2 regions of the Paraburkholderia sp. HP33-1 genome follow, and region 1 is predicted to be linked to the other one. Evidence: riboswitches for the same ligand, from Rfam matches in the RefSeq annotation. Region 1 holds a riboswitch; the other holds the start of a gene.
The links. A riboswitch is a leader RNA that binds a small molecule or an ion and turns the genes downstream of it on or off. The one in region 1 is predicted to bind thiamine pyrophosphate.

Region 1 (10,772 bases):
TCTGCACGTTTGTCGAACCGCGCGGCTGGTTATGACAAGCTTTTTTAATTTTTTTCCGGCGTAGGGTGAGCCTGCAAAAAGCTCGCCCTCGACTCAGTTGTAACTGACCACCACCGTCACGCGCGTGTCGATATCGGTGCGTTTCGCGTTCAGCGACAGCATACCGCCGGCGCGATCGACCGCATAGTGGCCGTCGCGGGCCGACTGGACGCGCCCGGCGCCGTCGACGAAACGCGCCGCCACCAGATCGCGCGACGGCGTGTTGCCGTTCACTTCCAGCGCGACATCCGCCCCGCCGACGACGCCCGGCGACGCGCTGAACGTCACCGTGCGCGAGAAGCGCTGACCCGCCACGCTCGCGCTATCGACAGCGACGCCAGCGGGCGCCGTTTCCACGTTGATCTGCATCGGCGGTGCGACGACCATCCCCACGAACCGGATCACCCCACCCGTCGCCGTCGACGCCGCCGACACCGCCAGCGGTGTGGCGAGCCATGCCGCCACCGCAACTGTGCGACCGAACGTTTGCCACCGTCTTCTTTCCGCTCTCATGCGCCCCCCTCCTGTCGATCGGCTCGAGTCGCCTCGCGCCATTCACGCACCCTCCAGCGAATCGCTTCGCTGGAGGGCGGCCTTCACTGCACATGCTGTAACGGCAATCTTCTGACTGGCTTGAACGCTTCGACCCCGCATAGGTCGTTGCACGCGGATTTGCTTTATCGATCGATCCGGAGTGCTGATCATGAAGAAGTCTCGCGGGCCGGCCTTGCTGCCCCGCGCGCGCCGCGGCGAGGCCATCCGGTTTCCTGCCGACCAGCGGCGACCAGAATGTGCCCAAGCGCGACAAAATCCTGTCTCAGTCCGAAGCCGCCGACAATTTTTCCCTGTAAGCCGCTTGTTCCTTCGCTGTAAGTTGTTCTGCTCGACGCAATCTCAAAATAAGAATAGGACGTATCTGATTGCAACCGAATGATCTTTTGAACCCTGTAGACAGGTTGCCAAACAGCGGGCCGGCAGTGTATCGTGTGCGCTGCTAACGCGGGGGTCCTGCGTAGCGCGGAGCTGGAGGTCCGTGTTGCGTGGGTGAGAAATACCCTTTGAACCTGATCTGGATAATGCCAGCGCAGGGAAGCGTACGGATTTCGCCCCCAGCCTCTACAGCCTCACCTCTGCGCGATTTCCGACCACTTCCATCTCAGTCTCCTGCTTAGCCGCCCCACTTTGTACGGAGACTTGCATGAACGCCAATCCGAAGTTTATTTCCGCCGAAGCCCACGTGGACGAGGCGGCCGTCGCACCGTTGCCGAATTCGCGTAAGGTCTACGTGACGGGCTCGCGCCCCGATATCCGTGTGCCGATGCGCGAAATCTCGCAGGCCGACACGCCCGACAGCTTCGGCGGCGAAAAGAATCCACCGATCTACGTGTACGACACGTCAGGCCCCTATTCCGACCCGGACGCGAAGATCGACATCCGCGCGGGTCTGCCCGCGCTGCGCCAGGCGTGGATCGAGGAGCGCGGCGACACCGAGCCGTTGACCGGTCTGTCGAGCAGCTTCAGCCGCGAGCGCGCCGCCGATCCGGCCACCGCGCAGCTGCGCTTTCCGGGCCTGCATCGCACGCCGCGCCGTGCGATCGCCGGCAAAAACGTGACGCAGATGCACTACGCGAAGCAAGGCATCATCACGCCAGAAATGGAATACATCGCGATTCGCGAGAACCAGCGTCGCGCCGAGTATCTGGAGACCCTGAAGACGAGCGGCCCGAACGGCGCGAAGCTCGCCGCGATGATGGGCCGTCAGCACCCGGGGCAGGCGTTCGGCGCGAGCGCCTTCGGTCCGAACGGACTGACCGAAATCACGGCGGAGTTCGTGCGCGAGGAAATCGCACGCGGCCGCGCGATCATCCCGAACAACATCAATCACCCGGAAAGCGAGCCGATGATCATCGGCCGCAACTTCCTCGTGAAGGTCAATGCGAACATCGGCAATTCGGCGGTGACGTCGTCGATCGGCGAGGAAGTCGACAAGATGACGTGGGCGATCCGCTGGGGCGGCGACACGGTGATGGATCTGTCGACCGGCAAGCATATTCATGAAACGCGCGAATGGATCATTCGCAACAGCCCGGTGCCGATCGGCACGGTGCCGATCTATCAGGCGCTCGAAAAGGTCAACGGCAAGGCCGAAGATCTGACGTGGGAAATCTTCCGCGACACGCTCATTGAACAGGCTGAGCAGGGCGTCGACTACTTCACGATCCACGCGGGCGTGCGTCTGCAATACGTGCCGCTGACGGCGAACCGGATGACCGGCATCGTGTCGCGCGGCGGTTCGATCATGGCCAAGTGGTGTCTCGCGCATCACAAGGAAAGCTTCCTGTACGAGCATTTCGAAGAGATCTGCGAAATCATGAAGGCGTACGACGTGGCCTTCTCGCTCGGCGACGGTCTGCGTCCCGGCTCGATTTACGACGCCAACGACGAAGCGCAACTGGGCGAGCTGAAGACGCTCGGCGAGCTGACGCAGATCGCGTGGAAGCATGACGTGCAGGTCATGATCGAAGGCCCGGGCCATGTGCCGATGCAGCTGATCAAGGAGAACATGGACCTGCAGCTCGACTGGTGCGACGAAGCGCCGTTCTACACGCTCGGGCCGCTCACTACCGACATCGCACCAGGCTACGACCACATCACCTCGGGCATTGGCGCTGCGATGATCGGCTGGTTCGGCACCGCGATGCTGTGCTACGTGACGCCGAAGGAACACCTCGGCCTGCCGAACAAGGACGACGTGAAGACCGGCATCATCACGTACAAGCTCGCCGCGCATGCCGCGGACCTCGCGAAGGGCCATCCGGGCGCGCAGGTTCGCGACAACGCACTGTCGAAGGCGCGCTTCGAATTCCGTTGGGAAGACCAGTTCAACCTCGGTCTCGACCCGGACAAGGCGCGCGAATTCCACGACGAAACGCTGCCGAAGGATTCGGCCAAGGTCGCGCACTTCTGCTCGATGTGCGGCCCGCACTTCTGCTCGATGAAGATCACCCAGGACGTGCGCGAGTTCGCCGCGCAACAGGGCGTGACCGACGACGAAGCGCTGAAGAAAGGCATGGAAGTGAAGTCGATCGAGTTCATGAAGCAGGGCGCGGAGATTTATCAGCGCCAATAAGCGGCAATAGGCGGCTTGCGTGATTCGCGCGAGCCAGCACAGCCGTATCGAGCCCGCCGGCATGGCGGGCTTTTTTATTCCGCCGCGTTGAAACGGACTGAAATGCGCGGTTGCGGTGTTGCCACAGCGTCGCCGCGGCAAGAGCGTAAGCTCCTGATAACGATGTCGTGCGAAGCGGCATCGGTTCATCGAGGAGCGCGTCATGAAGTCCCGCGTCGTCACCCATCTTTGCGCGGTGCGCCTCTCGACGCCACGCGATTCGTCCCGGTTTTCCGCGAGGTTCGCACGACCCGCCGCCGAGATTTCCACACTCGCCTCGAGCCTCTTGCTGGCAGGCTGTTATTACCCCGCCGGCTACTATCCCGCCGGCTATTACACGCCGTACTATTCGACCGCGCCCGCGACTACAGCCGACCCGAACGCACCCGTGGCCAATGCGCAGCAGCCGCCTCAAGCACAGGCGCAAATGCAGGTGGCGCCGCAGGATCTGCCGCCCGGTTATGCAGCCCCCGCGCCCGTGTATGCGGCGCCGCCGGTCTATCCCGCCTACTATCCGCCGCCTGTTTATCCTTATCCTGCCTATTACGGCTATCCCGCCTATTACGGACCGTCGATCGCGATCGGCATCGGCGGATATTGGGGTGGCCATTGGGGTGGCCATTGGGGTGGCCACTGGGGTGGCCACTGGCATTGACGCGGCCTCTCCCGTCATGAAGCATGCGCCCGCCGGCACCTAAGCTGCCGGCGCGCCTACCCCGCCCGTACTTTCCCGGCTTGACGCGTCAATATGGCGCTCTATCCTTGGAAAGCTTCATGCAGCACCCGCTTAACTCAGGCGACGCCGCTTTGTCGAGACCACTCGCGCGCGTCCGCCGTGCTACAGCGACGCGCCGTCATGCGCAGTCCCCCGCGTCGAATAACACAACAACGAAGGAGACGTGATGTTCCATCAACTACTCACTCCGGTCGGTAATTCCCTTTTGCCGTCGTTTATCGTAGCCGCGCTGCCGATCATCGCCGTGCTTGCGCTGCTCGGCTGGGCGCGCAGGCCTGCGTGGCAGGCGTCGCTTGCGGGACTGATCATCGGTCTGATCGTGGCAATCTTCGTCTGGCAGTTTCCGGTCGGGCTCGCGTTCAACTCGGTCGCGGCTGGCGTGGTGTTCGCGTGCTGGCCGGTGATGTGGATCGTCTTCACCGCGATCCTGCTGTACAACATCGCGCAACGCTCAGGCCGCTTCGCGGCCTTTCGCCTGTGGATGATCGACAACCTGCCGAACGACCGGCGCATCGTGCTCGTCGTGGTCGGCTTTTCGTTCGGCGCGCTGCTCGAGGGCATTTCGGGCTTCGGCACGCCAGTCGCGATCACGAGTTCGCTGCTGATCATGCTCGGCTTTCCGGCGCTCGAAGCGCTGACCTTCACGCTGATCTTCAACACCGCGCCGGTCGCGTTCGGCGCGCTCGGCGTGCCGATCACAGTGCTCGGCGCGGTCACGCATCTGCCGTCCGACCTGCTCGCGAAAATGGTCGGGCGGCAATTGCCTTTCTTTGCGGTTCTGCTGCCCTTTTATGTGATCGGCGTGTACGCAGGCTTTCGCAATATGCTGCGGATCTGGCCGGTGCTGGTGGTGTCGGGCCTGAGCTTCGCGCTGACGCAGTTCGTCGTCTCGAACTTCGTCAACTACAGCCTGACCGACGTGTTGTCTTCGCTCGTTTCGCTGATTCTTACCGTCGCCTTCCTGCGCGTCTGGAAGCCCGCCGTCGATCCGAAATTCGCGATCAACGTCGACCGCATCAACGAGGTGCGCGGCACGATCGGGGGCGCGCAAGGCTGGTATCCGTGGATCATCGTGTCGGTCGTCGTGATCGTCTGGACGATCGCAAGGATCTTCACGATCGGCGACATCAAGGTGCCGTGGCCGGGTCTCGACAAGGCCGTGTTCATCACGCTGTACAACACGCCGTACAGCGCGATCTGGGACTTCCAGCCGCTCGCGACTGGCACCGCGATCCTCGTCGCGTCACTCATCACCGCATTCGTCGTGCGGCTCTCCCCGGGTGAGTTCGGCAAGGCGATCTCCGATACGTGGGTGCAGACACGCATCGCGATCCTGACCGTGGCGACGATCGTGGGCCTCGCGTATCTGATGAACTACTCGGGACTCAACTACACGCTCGGTCTCGGCGTCGCGTCGGTCGGGCCGTTTTTTCCACTCGTGTCGGCGTTCCTCGGCTGGGTCGCGGTGTTCCTGTCGGGAAGCGATACGTCGGGCAATGCGCTGTTCGGCAATCTGCAGGTGGTCGCAGCCAAACAGCTCAATCTGAGTCCGGTGCTGATGGCGGCGACCAACTCGTCGGGCGGGGTGATGGGCAAGATGATCTCGCCGCAGAACATTTCGACCGGCGTCGCGACCACCGAACTGAAGGGCAAGGAAGGCGTCGTGTTCGCGAGGACCTTCAAGCACTCGATTCTGCTGACGGTGTTGCTCGGCGTGCTCGTCTGGGCGCAGCAGAACTTCCTGCAGTGGATGATTCCGCATTGAGGTTGCGCCACTCACGGCGCAATGCAATTCACATTGTTTGGCACGGCGCCCGCGCCTCGCGGGCGCCGTTTGAAATCCCGTCCCCACCGCCGTTTCGCCGGATCGCAATTTTTCTCACATATCGGTGAGAATTGCTCGCTTGGCGCATCCCCTCTCAGCGCTTACGATCGGGATCAGCGGACGCGGCCGTCTCCCGGATCTTGCTGTTTCATCCCACACTGAAACGTTTCGCGCGATCGCGCTGTTACGATGAGCTGTCGTCCCGACTCAACTGCGCGCGGCGCCATTCCAATGAAAACCAGAAACCTCCTGCAACTGCTGATTCTTGCCGCCCTGTGGGGCGCGTCATTCCTGTTCATCCGCGTCGGTGTGACCGACTTCGGCGTCGCACCGCTGATGGCGGTGCGCGTCGGCATCGGCGCGCTCTTTCTCGCGATCGTGCTGATCGCGCGACGGCCGCTACAACAGTCCGCCACGGTATTGCGCACGCGCGCGCTACCGCTCTTCGTGGTCGGGATCCTCAATTCGGCGGCGCCGTTCTGCCTGTTCGCGTATGCCGAGTTGACGCTGTCGGCGGGCGTCACGTCGGTGATCAATGCATGCGCGCCGCTGTGGGGTGCGCTGGTCGGCTTCCTGTGGCTGCGCGACCGGCTGAGCGCGCTGCGCACGCTCGGTCTGCTGATTGGCTTTCTCGGTGTGCTGATGCTCGTATGGGATCAGATTGCGGCGCCGGCTGGCTCGTCCGCCTCGCCGCTGAGCGTCGCGCTCGCGGCGGGCGCCGCGCTCGGCGCGACGCTGCTCTACGGCATCGCCGCCAACTACACGAAGCGCCACCTGACCGGCCTCGACGCACTGACCGTCGCCACCGGCACGATGATCGGCGCGACGATCGTGCTGCTGCCGCTCGCGGTCATTTACTGGCCCGCCGCGCCGATCTCGCTGCGCGCCTGGGGTGCGGTGATCGCGCTAGGCGTTGCCTGTACCGGCGTCGCCTACATGCTGTTCTTCCACCTGATTGCGGTCGCCGGGCCGACGCGCGCGATCACCGTGACCTTCGTGATTCCGATCTTCGGCATTCTGTGGGGCGCGCTCTTTCTCGGCGAGACGGTGTCGCCCGGCATGCTTGAAGGGTGCGCGGTGATTCTGGTCGGCACCGCGTTGGCGACCGGCGTGATCAAGCGCTTGCCGTGGGTGGGCACGCGGCGCGCGGACACCTGAGCGCACGGGGACGGTTCGCGGCCGCGCCGATTGGTAGCGTCCAAGGCAAACCGCAGGCATGAAAAAAAACCGCCCGGATTTCTCCGGGCGGTTTTGTCGAACCAGCGGCGTAGGCCGCGAGGCTCTCGTGTCAGTGCAGCTGATAGGCCATCAAGCTCATGATCTGCTTGGCCTGCGAGCTTTCGTCGATCTGCCCCTTGTCGTCGACCACGGCCACGCGAGTCTGGTCCGGCGTCACCGCGCGCACGTTCACGCGATACTCCTTCGCGACCTTCTCCTTCTTGCCGTGGAAGACCTGGCTCCAGAAGCCCTGCTCGGCCGACGACATATCCTTCGGATCGACGTAGCGCACGAAGTACAGGCCACGGCTCGCGTCGCGGTCGTCGACGGTGAAGTTGCTGCGATCGAGCGCGAGGCCGACGCGCAGCCACGCGCGGTCATACGGCTCGCCGAGCGTGAGCTCGGTCGACGAGACCTGCGCCGACGTGTTCGCCGAATCCGCGTCAGGCATCGGCTGCTGGGCCGAGAGCGCGACGTTCTGCGCCGCGACTGCCGCCGACGCCGACTTCGCGCCTGCCGTCGCCGCATTCGGCGCGATCTGCGCACCAGCCGGCGACAGCTCGGCGTTCTGCGTGCCGCCCGCGTTGGTACCCGAATCGGCCCGCGCGAGCGAGGCCATCAGACGCTTCAGATATTCCTGCTCGAGCGCCGGGTCGTTCGGCTTGGGTTGCCACTGGGTCGACTCGTTGTTCGTGCCGGTAATCGCCTCGCGCATGCCTTTCTGGCTGACGAACACATAGGTGCCGCCGTTCGGCGCCGCTTCGAGACGGGTGCGGAACTTGTTGCGCTCCGAGCTCACGTAGCTGTTGCCCATCGCCTTCGACAGCGTGTTGCGGATAAAGCCGTCGTTGATCTGCGCGTGCGTTTCGTTCCAGTCGGTTTCCATCACGCCCCTGTCGCGCTGGTCGACGACGAGCAGGAAGCCCTGCTCCTGCCAGAAACGGCGAATCTGCGGCCAGGCCTGATTGGGCGTCTTGTTGTCCAGCACGAGCCAGCTTTCGGTGCCGTCGCGCTGGATGTGGATGCCCTGGACGGGCGGCACGACCGTGAACGCGTCTCCGGCCGGCGCCTGCGCCTGCACCTGTTTCAGCGTGGACAGCGAGGTTTCGCCGCCCTGCGGCGGCAGCGAACGCTGATCGGCCGTCTCGTCGATCATGTTCGGCGGTACGGCAAGCGATACCTGCTTCGAACGGGAGTCGCTCCGGTAGTCGAGTTTGGTCGGCGACGAGGTGCCGCAGCCGGCGACCAGACCGCCTGCCACGAGCATTACTGCAAACCGCTTGGTAAGACGAAGATCAGTCATGTTCGGGGAATCCTTCCGCTACGCCACGGCAAGTTTCCGTGGATCAACCCAACATTTTACCGGTCCCGGCGATGTGTGTGCAAAAACTGGGGTTTGCCCGCGAATCGCTCAGTGGAGGGTGCCGCGCCAGCGCCCTTGGCGCGGCTGAAATGCCCTTCGGCGCGGAGTGTGGCCGAGGCGGTGAATCGCATGTCGTATCGACGCAGCGACAACGAGGAAAAGCCCCCTCGACCGTCATCCCGCTTACCTTCTTATGAGGTCAATTTAACACTCAACAACCATTTCGGGTTGACATTAGGGGTATTCCCATGTGGTCACCGGAGCCTTGTCGAATAAGGGTTTCCGGCCTGCATGTGGATTGATTTTGAGACTACGCGCAGCGGGTGCGCGAGCGCGAACTCAGCCCGCCGCGCCAGCCGGTTGCGCGACCGGCGTGGCCAGCTGCGCCGGCGCGAGCCAGCGGAACACGTCGAGCTGTTCGCCGTGGAACGTGCACTCGGCGGCGGCCGGCGTGTTGACCTTCTTCGGCGCGGATGCCGCCGTCCCGGACGCGCTCACCACATGCGCGATCATCCCCTCCACCACGACCCGCGAGCCGCGAATCGCAGCCGCGCGATGCGTGACCCGCAGCGTGTCCGACGACATCCCCGATGACGTCTCTGCCAGCTTGCTACGCATCAGCTGCTCGCACGCGCCAGAGTTGCGAGTGACGGTGGTGCAGGCCGCCAGCAGCGCAGCGGCGCTCGCGACACAGGCGAAAGAGAGAATCCGCATCTTCATCGATGTTCCGTTGTTCCAGGCGTCGGTCATTGTAGCTTACGGTCCCGTCGCCCCGCGCCGCAGCGGCCTGCCGCTTGACCTAGGCGCGGCACATCGGCATCGTGTTGACCGGCCGCGCCGCTGGGGGCGGAGTCGGCCGTGAAGTCGGCCGCATTGGGCGGCGATTTCGAGGCCCCTTTCCCTCCTGTAACGACCCCGGCTTCTTCATGCTCAGCCTAGTCCTGCTCGCGATCGCCGCGTACGCCGCGACCAATATCGACAACCTGTTCGTGCTGCTCGGGTTTCTGAGCGAAACGGGCGCGCAGCGCCGCCGCGTCATCGCGGGACAGTACGCGGGATCATTGATTCTCGTCGCCGCGGCGCTCGTACTCGCGGCCTTGCTCGCGCGCCTGCCGGCCGGCTATGTGGGCTTGCTCGGCTTTCTGCCGATCGCAGTCGGCCTGCACAAGGCATGGCAGCGCTTCGATCCCCGCCACGCGCAGCGCAACGATAGCGAGGAGATCCATGCATCCGCGCCGCCATCCGCTGGCGGCTCATCGAGCTGGACGGTGGCGAGCGTCGCGATCGCCAACGGCTCGGACAACATCGCCGTCTACGTGCCGCTGTACGCGAGCCATACGCCCGCCCAGAACGCGCTCGTTTCGCTCGTGTTCATCCTGATGATCGGGCTGTGGTGCGCGGGTGCGACGTGGCTCGTCGAGCATCCACTGCTCGGCGCGCCGATCCGGCGGTACGGCTCAGCGGTGCTGCCGCTGATCCTGGTCGGGATCGGCGTGTCGGTGATCGTCAGCAACGATACGCTGCAGGTCTTGTCCGGCAGGTGAGCGGCGCGCAGCGGCGTCAGTTCGCCAATCTCAATTCGCCGGCCGCTGTGGCTGCACATAAGTACGCACGCCCGCCAGCGGTGCGCCGTAGCCGCCCGCGTTCGCGTTGTTCGGCAAGCAGTTGACCAGTTGCGCGCGCGGGTCGGTCGGATTCAGATTCAGTTCGCCCGCCTGCTGGTTGCCATGCGTCGGATACTCGCTGCCGCACGCCGCCTGCGGCATCAGACGCGTGCTGTTCTGCGGCGCGTTCATGTCGTTCTGCGCGCTGAGCCCCTGCGCGCCCGCCTGCCCAGCGAACCCACATGCCAACGCCGCGCCCGCGCAGAGCCACACGACGCCCGATATCTTCGCTACCCTTTTCATCTCCGCCTCCTGCCCAGTGATCCGAACACCACGGCTCATCCCGCCGCAGCCCTTGACGCAATCTCAATAATATGTTCCCATTGCGCCCTATGTACTGCGCCCAGACCACCCTATCGCTACTACTAGCCCGCTCTACCGGGCTAGGTCTGCTGCGCGCGTCCGCTTCTCTCTGATCCACCGAAGCATCGCTTGAATCCCCAGTAACTGACCCAGCCCCGGTTTCCGACCGGCGGCCCAGTATCGCGTTTTCGTCGTCCGGTCGACACCCGTTCCACGGTCTCTCCCTCGGATGATGAAAATGTTGAAAAACCCTGCTACCAAGTACCGCTCGTTCAAGCCGATCAATTTGACGGATCGCCAGTGGCCGTCACGCACCATCACGCGCGCGCCGATCTGGATGAGCACCGACCTGCGCGACGGCAACCAGGCGCTGTTCGAGCCGATGAACGCCGAGCGCAAGATGCGCATGTTCAAGACGCTGGTGCAGATCGGTTTCAAGGAAATCGAAGTCGCGT
Region 2 (10,772 bases), 870 kb from region 1:
ACACCGCCGTGTTCAGCAGCACGCCGTCGAAGCCCCACTCCATCACCTGCGCCGCATGCGACGGCACGCCGAGCCCGGCGTCGACGATCAGCGGCACGTCCGGAAGCCGTTCGCGCAGCACGCGCAGCCCGTACGGATTGATCACGCCCTTGCCGGTGCCGATCGGCGCACCCCACGGCATCAGCGCCTCGCAGCCTGCATCGAGCAGACGGCGGCCGATCACCAGATCTTCAGTGCAGTACGGCAGCACCTTGAAGCCGTCCTTGACGAGCCGCGCGGCGGCCTCGATCAGACCGACCGGGTCGGGCTGCAGCGTGTAGTCGTCGCCGATCAGTTCGAGCTTGATCCAGTCGGTCTCGAAGATTTCGCGCGCCATGTGCGCCGTCGTCACCGCTTCACCGACGGTGAGACAGCCCGCCGTGTTCGGCAGGAGCGGCACGCCGTGGCGCTTGAGCAGATCGAAGAAGCCGGCTTCGGCGTTGCCCTCGTTCATCTGACGGCGCAGCGCGACGGTCACCATGCCGGGGCGCGCGGCGTCGATCGAATCGGACAGCGACTGCAGCGACGGGTAGCGCGACGTGCCGAGCAGCACGCGGCTCGCGAAGGTTTGACCGTATAGCGTCAGCGCGTCGGCGGTCTCGTGAGAAGTCATTTGCATCATCCTGGTTTGCCGCCGCGGCAGGGCACCGACGGTGTTGCGGCAATGGGTTTTCGGCGACGGTGGTTGGTGTTCGGTGGGCCACAGGCTGGCGCGAGCGCGCTCAGCCGCCCGCAACCGGCTGCACCACGTCTAGCCGGTCGCCCGTTTGCAACGCGCGCGCCGCATGCTGCGCACGCGCGACGAAATCGCCGTTGAGCGCGACCGCGAACGGCGGACGCGCGCCAAAGGCGGCGAGTGCATCGGCGACAGTCGCACCCTCGGGTAGCGACAGCGGCTTCTGATTGATATGAATGTCCATGGTGTTCGAATACGGTTCAATCGATGGCGGAAGCGGCAGCGTGCGCGGCACGAAGGCCGCTACGCTCAGGCCGGCTCCCGCGCGAAATCCTGCTGGAACAGCTCGCTCCAGCGCGCCTCGCGCCGCCAGCCGGCGAACGCGTCGGCGTCGCCGACGCGGCCGTCGAGCAGCGCGCTCGCGAAGCGCACGGCTTCGTCGGCCACTTCGGGCGCGATCATATAGCCGTGCCGGTACAGGCCGTTCACGCGCAGCGTGCGCGCGCCGTCCCACAATAGCGCGGGGCGGTGGTCAGGCAAGGTCGGCCGGCACTGCGAATTGAGCTCGAGGATGCGCGCCTCGCCGAAGCCCGGATGCACCGAAAACGCGGCACTTAGCAGCTCGAGCGCCGAGCGCACGCTGACTGGTGACATGTCCTCGCCCTCGACCTCGGTCGCGCCGATCACATAGAGGCCGTTCTGCTTCGGCGCGATATACAGCGGGTAGCGCGGATGCAGCAGCCGCACCGGACGCATCAACTGCAGATGAGGCGCATGCACGCGCGCGACTTCGCCGCGGATGCCGCGCAGGGTCGGCAGCACGGGCTTCGCGCCGAGCCCGCGGCAATCGATCGTGATGCCGGCGTCGGGCAGCGACGCGTCGTCGATCGGCGTGTTCCAGTGCGTGTCGACGCCGCGCTCGGCCAGCCCCGCCGCCAGCGCGGACAGCACCTGGCGGTTGTCGAGCTGGCCTTCGCGCGGCAGCAGCCAGCCCTGGTTGAAGCGGCCGGCCAACGCGGGCTCGGTGGCGCCTAGCTGCGCGCCCGAAAGCGCGACGAAGCCGCCGTCGAGCAGTTCGGCCGGTGCGTTCGCGCGCACGCGGCGCTCGAACAGCGGAGCCTCAGTGCGATCCGCGTGATGCCAAACGACGAGCGTGCCGTTGCGCTGGAAAAACACCGGCTCCGGCAGTTCGGCGAGCACGCGCGGCCAGCTTTCGAGCGAACTCGCGCCGAGCCGCGTGATCAGCAGCTCGGCGCTCGCGGCTTCGGCGAGCGGCGCGAGCATCGCCGCGGCAACCCACGCGGCGGCCTGCGAACCAGCGGCATCGCCGCGCTCGTAGAGCGCCACGCGATGCCCGTCGCCAGCCAGGCGCCACGCGACCAGCCGGCCGCACAGGCCGCCGCCGAGCACGGCGAAATCGGGTCGGGCCGGACGGTTCATCGCGCGCGCTCCGTTCGACTGCGGTAGGCCATGCCAAAACGGCACGGCACGTCCGGGACGGCGTGACGACGGGGAAAATACATATCTGAAGAATAGGCGGTCATCGAGTCCTTTCCGTACGGCCAAAAACGCACGTACCCAGGACGAAACCGGCGGGTGAAGCCGGCCGGGCACTGCGCGCGCATGTCAGATGCGCTTGCCGCCCGGCGGGGAATGGAAGACGGCTGCTTCCGGAAACTTCCCGCGCCGGTATTACCCGGATCGGGTGCAAAGGGTCTCTCTCAGCCTCGCCGCCCCGGCGTGAAAGTCATGCCGGCTGTGGGCGAAGCACCCCTGTTTCGTCGCAGGTCATTAGACCATAAAAGGCGCGGCACCCGCAAACCAGCGCTCCGGCGTCGCTGCCGCGATTTTGATCTGGCACGGTCCATCGTGAAGCCTGTGCGATGCGGGCCGGCGCTCTGGCACAATGCCGTGACCGGTGCCGCAAAAACGCGGCGCGCGCGGCGCTCCTGGCCGCATGCGTGGCGGCGGCACCTGAGCGGACCTCGACCGCGAAAATTAATTTTCGCTTAAGGGCGTCACGCCAGAATCGGGCGCCCGTCCGGACTCGCGTTCATCGAGCGCGATGGCGCGATGTCCGGCCAGGTATCGCAGACCCGCCCCAGCGGCGGCCCCGCAAAGGGGGCGGCTGTTCGCGGGATCGCCCGACATGGGTCAACCAGATCGGACCCGCACGCCGCCGCGGCAGTTCGGGCCAGCACTTCATCCAGACGCTCATGACACCACATACTTCTGCCAGCCCCGCGCTGCCGCCCGACGAAAAGGTCTCCGCCTGGAGCCTGATCAAGCCTTACTGGGTATCCGAGGAACGAGGCATCGCGTGGACGCTGCTCGTCGCGATCATCGTGATGAACCTGCTCGTCGTCTGGATCAACGTACGCCTGAATCGCTGGAGCGCGGATTTCTACAACGCGCTGCAGGCGAAGAACGTCCACGACTTCCCGCACCTGCTGATGATTTTCACCGGGCTCGCGTTCGGTTTCATCATCCTCGCGGTGTATGGGCGATATCTCCGTCAGATGCTCGGCTTCCGCTGGCGTCAGTGGTTGACCACGCGCTACCTGAACGACTGGCTCAACGACAGCGCGTTTTACCGCATCGAGCGAGACCGCCTCGCCGACAACCCCGACCAGCGGATCAGCGACGACCTGCAGTCGTTCGCGACCACCACGCTGTCGCTGACGCTCGATCTGCTGTCCACCGTGGTCACGCTCGTGTCGTTCATCACGATCCTGTGGTCGCTCGCGGGCGCGCTGAGCATTTCGCTCGGCGGCATGCCGCTGCACATCCCCGGCTACATGGTGTGGGCTGCAGCGCTGTATGCGGTGGTTGGCTCGCTCGTCACGCAGAAGGTCGGTCATCCGCTCGTGTCGATCAACTATCAGGCGCAGAAGGTCGAGGCGGATTTCCGTTTCGGCCTGATCCGGCTGCGTGAGAACGCCGAGCAGATCGCGTTCTACAACGGCATGGACACCGAGAAGACGAACGCGCGCACGCTGTTCGGCCGCATCCGCGACAACTGGTGGCAAGTGATGAAGTACACGAAGCGCCTGACCTTCGTGCTGAGCTTCTACGGCCAGATCGCGATCATTTTCCCGATCGTCGTCGCCGCACCGCGCTACTTCGCGGGCGCGTTCACGTTCGGTGTGCTGATGCAGATTTCGAGCGCATTCGGCACCGTCAGCGATTCGTTCTCATGGTTCATCAATAGTTATACGAGCCTCGTCGAATGGCGCGCGACCGTGAACCGGTTGCGTGAATTCAAGCGCGTCGTGCATTCGCCGCGTCTGAAGGAATCGGTGTCGCCGGCCACCGAACATGGTGGCATCAACCTGCACTTCGTCGACTCGAACACGCTCACGACCGATAGCCTCAAGCTCGCGCTGCCGAACGGCAATCCGCTGTCGCGCATCCGCGATATCGCGATCCGGCCGGGCTCGCGCTGGCTCGTGCGCGGTCCGTCGGGCGCCGGCAAGAGCACGCTGATGCGCGCGCTCGCGGGCCTGTGGCCGTTTGGCGATGGCTCGATCGACGCGCCGGTCAACGCGCGCATGATGTTCATCCCGCAGGTCAGCTACATGCCGATCGGCACACTGAAGGCGGCGCTCGCGTACCCGTCGGCGGCAGACACCTATAGCGACGACGAATGCCGCGACGCGCTCGTCATCTGCCATCTGTCGGAATACGCGGATCGTCTGCGGGAATCGGCGCACTGGACCCGCGTGCTGTCGCCGGGCGAGCAGCAGCGTTTCGCCGCCGCACGCGTGCTGCTGCACAAGCCCGACTACCTGTTCCTCGACGAAGCGACCAGCGCGCTCGATGCGGAAAACGAGGCGCGGCTCTATCGCCTGTTCACGGAGCGGCTGCCCAAGGCGGCGATCGTCAGCGTAGCGCATCGCGAATCTCTCGCGGCGTTCCATGACGAAACGCTGGACGTCGAGCGCTCGGCCGAAGCGGTAGCGGCATAAGCGACGCGAGCGGCGCCGACGCGACGCCGCTCGGTTGAGCATCTGCAGTGCGCCGACAACCACTCGGCGCAACATCCGGAAAGACACGAGAAGAGTTTGAAAGCATTTGCGAAGCGGGCAAGCTGTTCCGCGCTTTGAAAAAGCCTGCGGGCAGCGACGATAGTCGTACGGGCCGCGCCATGCGCCGGCCTTCGTTGATGTCAGTCACGTCTTTCATCGCAACCGCTCTTCGGACTCCTCGCCCATGTCATTCGCTCGCCGTTTTTTACCTTCGCTCCCGTCTTCGCTCCCGCGCATCGCGCTCGCCTGCGGCGCGGCGCTGCTGCTCACGAACGCCGTCGATGCCGCGCAAACGGCCGAGACCAACCAGCCCGCCGACATCTGCGCCGCGCTCACCCACATCGTCGATGCAAGCGATTTCCGGCAACTGCCGGGTGAGACTGCCGCGCAACTGCCGGGCGTCTCCCAGGCCGACGATTGCCGCGTCAGCCCGCACGCGTACGACTGCCACTGGCGCGCGCACTGGCAAGCCGACGGCGTCGTCAACGATCCGCTCGAAGAACTCGGCGCCGACATCGCCGCCTGCTTTCCGCGCGTCGTGCACGACGTCAACACACCGGTGCGCCAGCATTTCATCGTGACCACCGACGCGCGGCGCGTGAACGTCACCGCAAGCGTGCAAGGTCAGAACGAATTGCGACTGCGCGTCACGCGCTGAGCGCGCGGCCGTCGTTGCTGTTGATGACCCATCGTTCTTTGTGACCGCCATCGGGCCCTGCCTCATGACCTCGTCGCCGACCGTTCGTGTGTCCGCTGATTCGCGGGCTTTTCGGGCCTCGGATGCTTCGTGCGTTGCCCATACCTCACAGTCCACGAGCGTCGCGGGCAGCGCGCCGGCGGCAACCAGGCGATCGCGCCTCGGCCCGATCGCCGCACTGATATCGCGGCGTCGTTGCGCGCGCGCCGCCCTCGTCACGCTCGCCGCAACGCTGACGCTCGCGCTCGACGGCTGCGCATGGACGCTGATCCAGGCCGCCGACGCCACCGGCTCGGTGATCCAGGCGGGCTACGCGATCGCGTCGAACTACTCGTCGCCGACCTTCGTGAACGGCCGGCCCGCGAATGTGCAGCAGGTATGCATCGAGGTGAACCCGACGGTGTCGGTCGGCGATTTCGTGCCGGCGTTGCAGCTGGCGCTCGACCGGCGCGGCATTCGTTCGGACGTCTACAATCCGGGCACCTCGCCCGCCGGCTGCGAGGCACGGCTCGTCTACAACGCCGCGATCGACTACGGTCGCCGCTCGTTCAGCGACGAAACGATCCAGTACCTGTCGATCATCGATCTGACGCTGATCCAGAGCGGCCGCATTCTCGTTACCGCGCGCTATCAGACCGGCGGCCTGAACACCGACCGCTTCTCATCGGCCGCGGTAAAGCTCGGCGGCCTGATCGAGCGGATGGTCGTCGATCGGACCGATTTTGCGCGGCATCCGCCGCAGACGCTGCAAACCTCACAGGCCTTCCCGCCGACCAACTGAGTACCCGCAGCCTGGGTTTTGCTTGCGCTGCCTTACACGGGAAAGGATTGGAAAGCGGCATGCGCTTTGCGCGGCCCGCGCGCATCATTAAGATGACCTGAATGAACCAGACCATCCTCATCGTCGATGACGATCCCGTCGTACGCGACCTCGTCAGCGGATATCTGCACGGGCGCGGCTTCAAGGTCGCCACGCTCGACAATGGCTTGGCGTTGCAGCGCAGATTGCAGCAGGAGCGTCCTGCGCTCGTCGTGCTCGACATCATGATGCCGGAGCTTGACGGCATCAGCGCGCTGCGCGCCTTGCGTGTTGCCGGCGACGACATTCCTGTCATCCTGCTGACCGCGCGCGCCGATACGATCGATCGCGTGATCGGCCTCGAACTCGGCGCCGATGATTATCTCGGCAAGCCGTTCGAACCGAGCGAACTCGTCGCGCGGATTCGCACCGTGCTGCGCCGTCGCGGCTCGATTGCGCCGGGCGCGCCCGAGCAGCGCGCGCCCTATCATTTCGGCCGCTTCGAAGTGAACTTCCCCGCGCGCGAGCTGCGCCGCGACGGCGAGCGCATCACGTTGCGTTCAAGCGAATTCGCGATGCTGAAGATATTCGTCACGCACGCGATGACCGTGCTCACACGCGCGCAGCTGCTCGAAAAGCTGCACGGCAATAGCGAAGCGCACCGCAATCGCAGCCTCGACGTGTCGATCTGGCGTTTGCGCCGGCTGATCGAAGTGGACCCGTCGGAACCGCGTTACGTGCAGACGGTGTGGGGACGCGGTTATGTGTTCGTGCCGGACGGCGAGATCGGCGCGGCCGAGCGCGGGCTTGCGCCGTCGCTCGGCTAGCGGCGCGGATCGACCGAGGCCAGTCGACGCAACCTACGCGTCGCACATGACGCGCAGCGCGCCGTTGTGCGCACCGCGCTGGCGCAACCGACGGTCAAAACGTCAGCACGCTCAGAAACATCCTCTGCAGCCAGCCCATCGTCGTCGCATCGTTCACCATGCCGATGCCCGCCTGTTCGATGCGCGCGTTCGCGACCTTGCTCGATGAGACGTAGTTGCCTGCTTCGATATCCTTAGGATTGACGATACCCGACAGCCGCAGACGGTCGCGGTTACCGCTCATCGAGATCACCTTCTCGCCCGACACCACGAGATTGCCGCCCGACACCGTGCCGATCACGGTCACGGCGAGCGTGCCGGTCATGTCGCTGTTGTCGCTCAGATTGCCCTGCCCCTTGTAGTCGGTGCTGGCCGTGCCGATGTTGAACAGTTTCGCGAGCCGCGCGGCGGCACTGGTCGACTGGTCCGCGGCGGTCGCGGTGATGCTGCTCGCGCGGCTCGCCGATGCATTCGCGCTGTTGTTGCCGCTGTACGATTCCGACAACCGGATCGTCAGCACGTCGCCGATATGCTGTGCGCGCGGCGTCTCATACAGCAACAGCGGCGCGCCGGCCTGATAGATCGCGCCTTGCGTGTTGACGTTCAACGGCGCGGACACGAGCGGCGGCGCCATCGGCGTTTCGACGATCGACTTGGTCTGCGTGCTCGAACAGGCCGCGAGACAACTCGCGGCGCCGAGCGCGAGGGTGAAACGTAGCGCAGTCATGCGGGCTCCGTGGCGAGAAAGTTGAAATGGAGTTGAAGCGCGGCGGCGCTTGCCAGACACCACCTGGTTTCGCCGTTGGGATTGCACAGATAGCGAGACATGCCAATCAATCGTCAACCCGCGTCGGCGCCGCTCGCCTGCCATTGCCGCACGACCGCTTTCATCCAGGCATCCGAGCCCTTCAGCAGATACGTGAGCGTGCCGTTGCGGGTACCCGGCAAAAAGCACAGCGTGATCGAACTCACCGCGTTCTCCCAGACGTACATCGGCATCGCGCCCGGCGCGGCGGCGTTGCGTGTCGCGAGACGCGGCGGCCCGTAACGGTCCTCGAGCATGTCGCGCAGATCCTCGGCGGTCAGCTCGTCGATCACGAACGACATCTCATAGAGACGCAACGCGCCCTGCCCGTCGATGCGCGTGAAGCGCAACACATGATCGAGCGCCGGAGTGCCATCGACCACCGCCTGCGACACTGCCCAGCGCTCGTCATCGCGATGCGCCCAGCGGCACGCGACGCTCAGGCTATCGTGCGACTTCAGCCGCATGCCGAGCGTACCGGCCTGCACGTCCGTCTCACAGATCGGCACGCTGCCGACCGGCGTCGCGCGCACCGTCGCGCCCGCGCGGAATTCATCGATCGTGATGCCGAGCGCGATGCCGCGAAAGGAAAACGGCGCGTCCGGCGCGTGCCGGCGCGTGTCGGTGACAACGCTATTCGATGCCACGCCGGCCGCCGTCGCATTGCGCGCGATGGGCTGGGCGTGCGCGGCGCCCGACAGCACACTGCCGAGCAGCATCAATGCACATACCGTCCGGGTGAGCGTCATGATTCAATCGATCGCGGAAGCGCACATGTCGAAAGGCGTCGCCGCCGCATGGCCGACGACCGGCAAAACTTTCAGGGTCGCCGCTGTGACCCGGCACGGCAGCGCCGCGGCGCCGCAGCCACCGAGCGACAACAGCAGCGCGCCGAAAACGAGCCACGCCACGGCGCGCCGCGCATGCTCAGGAGTTCTTGATAACGGCACGCGGACCTCGTCGGCTCACGCCGTGGTGTTGACCAGATGGCCGACGAGTCCCGTCCCCGCCGCTGGCTGCGTCGGTTGCGCGAGCGCGGCGCTCTGCAGCGATTTCACCGCGGCGCCGAAGGAGCCTGAACTGGAGGCCTTCTCCGTGGCCGGCGTATTCGCCAGCGTGGAGACAGGCGTGGAACTGAGCGTATTGCGGATCGTCATGATGGGCCTCGCGAAGGCGCGCTTTGCGCACCGGAATCGGTTGAACGCTACGCGCCGTCGCCCGAGGCTGCGGGCCTCATTCGGCGTGCGGCGCGACGTGCTGCGGGTTGAATCATCGCGCCGCGCAATTGCCGACGATGGGCGAAGCAAAGCACGCTTTCGCGCAGTTGTTACGAATCGTTCCGCGCGCTTGCAAGTGCTTTCCTGCGCTTGCCAACTATTGCCATCGCGTGCCGGTTGTTGCAGATAGCGAGGCCAGGCAGTGCTAAAGTAAGCGCTAAACTTTCGTCGATCTGCCCCCCGACGCGAGCCCGCCAGCGGCGCACGGCACACAGTAAGCGTTGGTAAGGAAATGCCCGGTCGCGCGTCGGGCGCGCCAGTCTAGAATTTCGCCATGAATCCACAGGTCCTCATCGTCGACGACGATCCGGTCGTACGCGATCTGCTTTGCAAGTTTCTGCAGTCGAACGGCTTCGATGCGTCCGTGCTGCACGACGGCACCCATTTGCAGCGTCGCCTCGAGCGCGAACGGCCGTCGGTCGTCGTGCTCGACATCATGATGCCGAACACCGACGGCCTGCGCGCGCTCACTGCGTTGCGCGCCGCCGGCGACGACATCCCGGTGATCTTCGTGACCGCGCGCGGCACGGTGGCTGACCGCATCGTCGGTCTGTCGCTCGGCGCGGACGACTACCTGACCAAGCCGTTCGATCCACGCGAGCTGCTCGTGCGCATCCAGACCGTGCTGCGCCGGCGCGGGCCGTCCACCACAAGCGCGCCCGAAGCACGCAAGCGCTATCGCTTCGGTCCGTTCGAACTCGACTTCGCCACGCGCTCGCTGACCCGCGACGACGCCAAGCTGCCGCTACGCGACAGCGAATTCGCGCTGCTGAAGATCTTCGTCAACAACCCGTACAAGGTGCTGTCGCGCGTGCTGATTCACGATCTCGTGCATCGCGACAACCTCGCATTCCGCGACCGTAGCCTCGACGTGCCAATCTGGCGCCTGCGCCGCGTGATCGAGGACGACCCGTCCAATCCGTGCTACGTGCAAACGGTGCGCGGCAAAGGCTACGTGTTCGTACCCGACGCCAGCGGCACGGCCTTCGAGGAAGAGGCCGCCCCGAGCGCATGAAAAATCCGCTGAACACGCTATTCGGCAGAATGGCGTTGCTGTCGGCGGCGGTGCTGTTCGCGATTCAGGCGAGCTGGTTCGTGCTGGTGACGATGCAGCCGCCGCGCCATGAAGCCGACGGCTTCGCGCGCGGCATTCTGCTCGTGCTGCAAGCGATCAACGGTGAGCCGTTCAAGGGCGCCGCGATCCCGCCCGCGATGCGCGTGCATCTGGTGCCCACCTGGAACATGCCGACCAGCGTGCATCTGCGCGAGCCGCAGGAGCGGATGGTGGTCGAGCTGAGCCGGCATCTGCGCGAGAACCTGCCGGCCGGCACGCAGATCGCCGTCGACGATCTGCATCCGCCGCAGCTGTGGGTGCTGTTTCCGGGCAGATCGAACTGGGTCGTCGTGCCGGTCGACGTACCGCCGACGCCGCGCTTCCTGACCGAATCGGTCTCGATGCTGGTCGCCGGGCTGATCCTGTCGTTGTTCGCGGTGTGGCAGATGCAACGACCGCTGTCGCGTGTCGCCGACGCCTCGCGCGCGTTCGGCGCGGGCGGCCGGCCCGAGCCCGTGCCGGTGCAGGGCC

Region 2: another riboswitch for thiamine pyrophosphate. It lies ahead of L0U81_RS14330 (FAD-dependent oxidoreductase); the one in region 1 lies ahead of thiC (phosphomethylpyrimidine synthase ThiC).

What each region holds. Positions count from the first base shown of each region.
Region 1 covers NZ_JAJEJR010000001.1:2,246,321-2,257,092, forward strand. Annotated here, with positions in the region: gene L0U81_RS10190 (hypothetical protein) at 94-552, opposite strand; TPP riboswitch at 1,031-1,148, shown strand; gene thiC (phosphomethylpyrimidine synthase ThiC) at 1,238-3,169, shown strand; gene L0U81_RS10200 (hypothetical protein) at 3,372-3,863, shown strand; gene L0U81_RS10205 (L-lactate permease) at 4,111-5,709, shown strand; gene L0U81_RS10210 (DMT family transporter) at 6,001-6,927, shown strand; gene bamC (outer membrane protein assembly factor BamC) at 7,058-8,290, opposite strand; gene L0U81_RS10220 (hypothetical protein) at 8,690-9,070, opposite strand; gene L0U81_RS10225 (cadmium resistance transporter) at 9,277-9,894, shown strand; gene L0U81_RS10230 (hypothetical protein) at 9,925-10,257, opposite strand; gene leuA (2-isopropylmalate synthase) at 10,556-10,772, shown strand, end outside.
Region 2 covers NZ_JAJEJR010000001.1:3,115,321-3,126,092, forward strand. Annotated here, with positions in the region: gene L0U81_RS14320 (thiazole synthase) at 1-652, opposite strand, end outside; gene thiS (sulfur carrier protein ThiS) at 762-959, opposite strand; gene L0U81_RS14330 (FAD-dependent oxidoreductase) at 1,025-2,155, opposite strand; TPP riboswitch at 2,377-2,500, opposite strand; gene L0U81_RS14335 (ABC transporter ATP-binding protein/permease) at 2,932-4,683, shown strand; gene L0U81_RS14340 (hypothetical protein) at 4,928-5,401, shown strand; gene L0U81_RS14345 (hypothetical protein) at 5,622-6,221, shown strand; gene L0U81_RS14350 (response regulator) at 6,323-7,066, shown strand; gene L0U81_RS14355 (flagellar basal body L-ring protein FlgH) at 7,161-7,832, opposite strand; gene L0U81_RS14360 (hypothetical protein) at 7,946-8,659, opposite strand; gene L0U81_RS14365 (DUF6726 family protein) at 8,663-8,860, opposite strand; gene L0U81_RS14370 (hypothetical protein) at 8,876-9,067, opposite strand; gene L0U81_RS14375 (response regulator) at 9,462-10,202, shown strand; gene L0U81_RS14380 (ATP-binding protein) at 10,199-10,772, shown strand, end outside.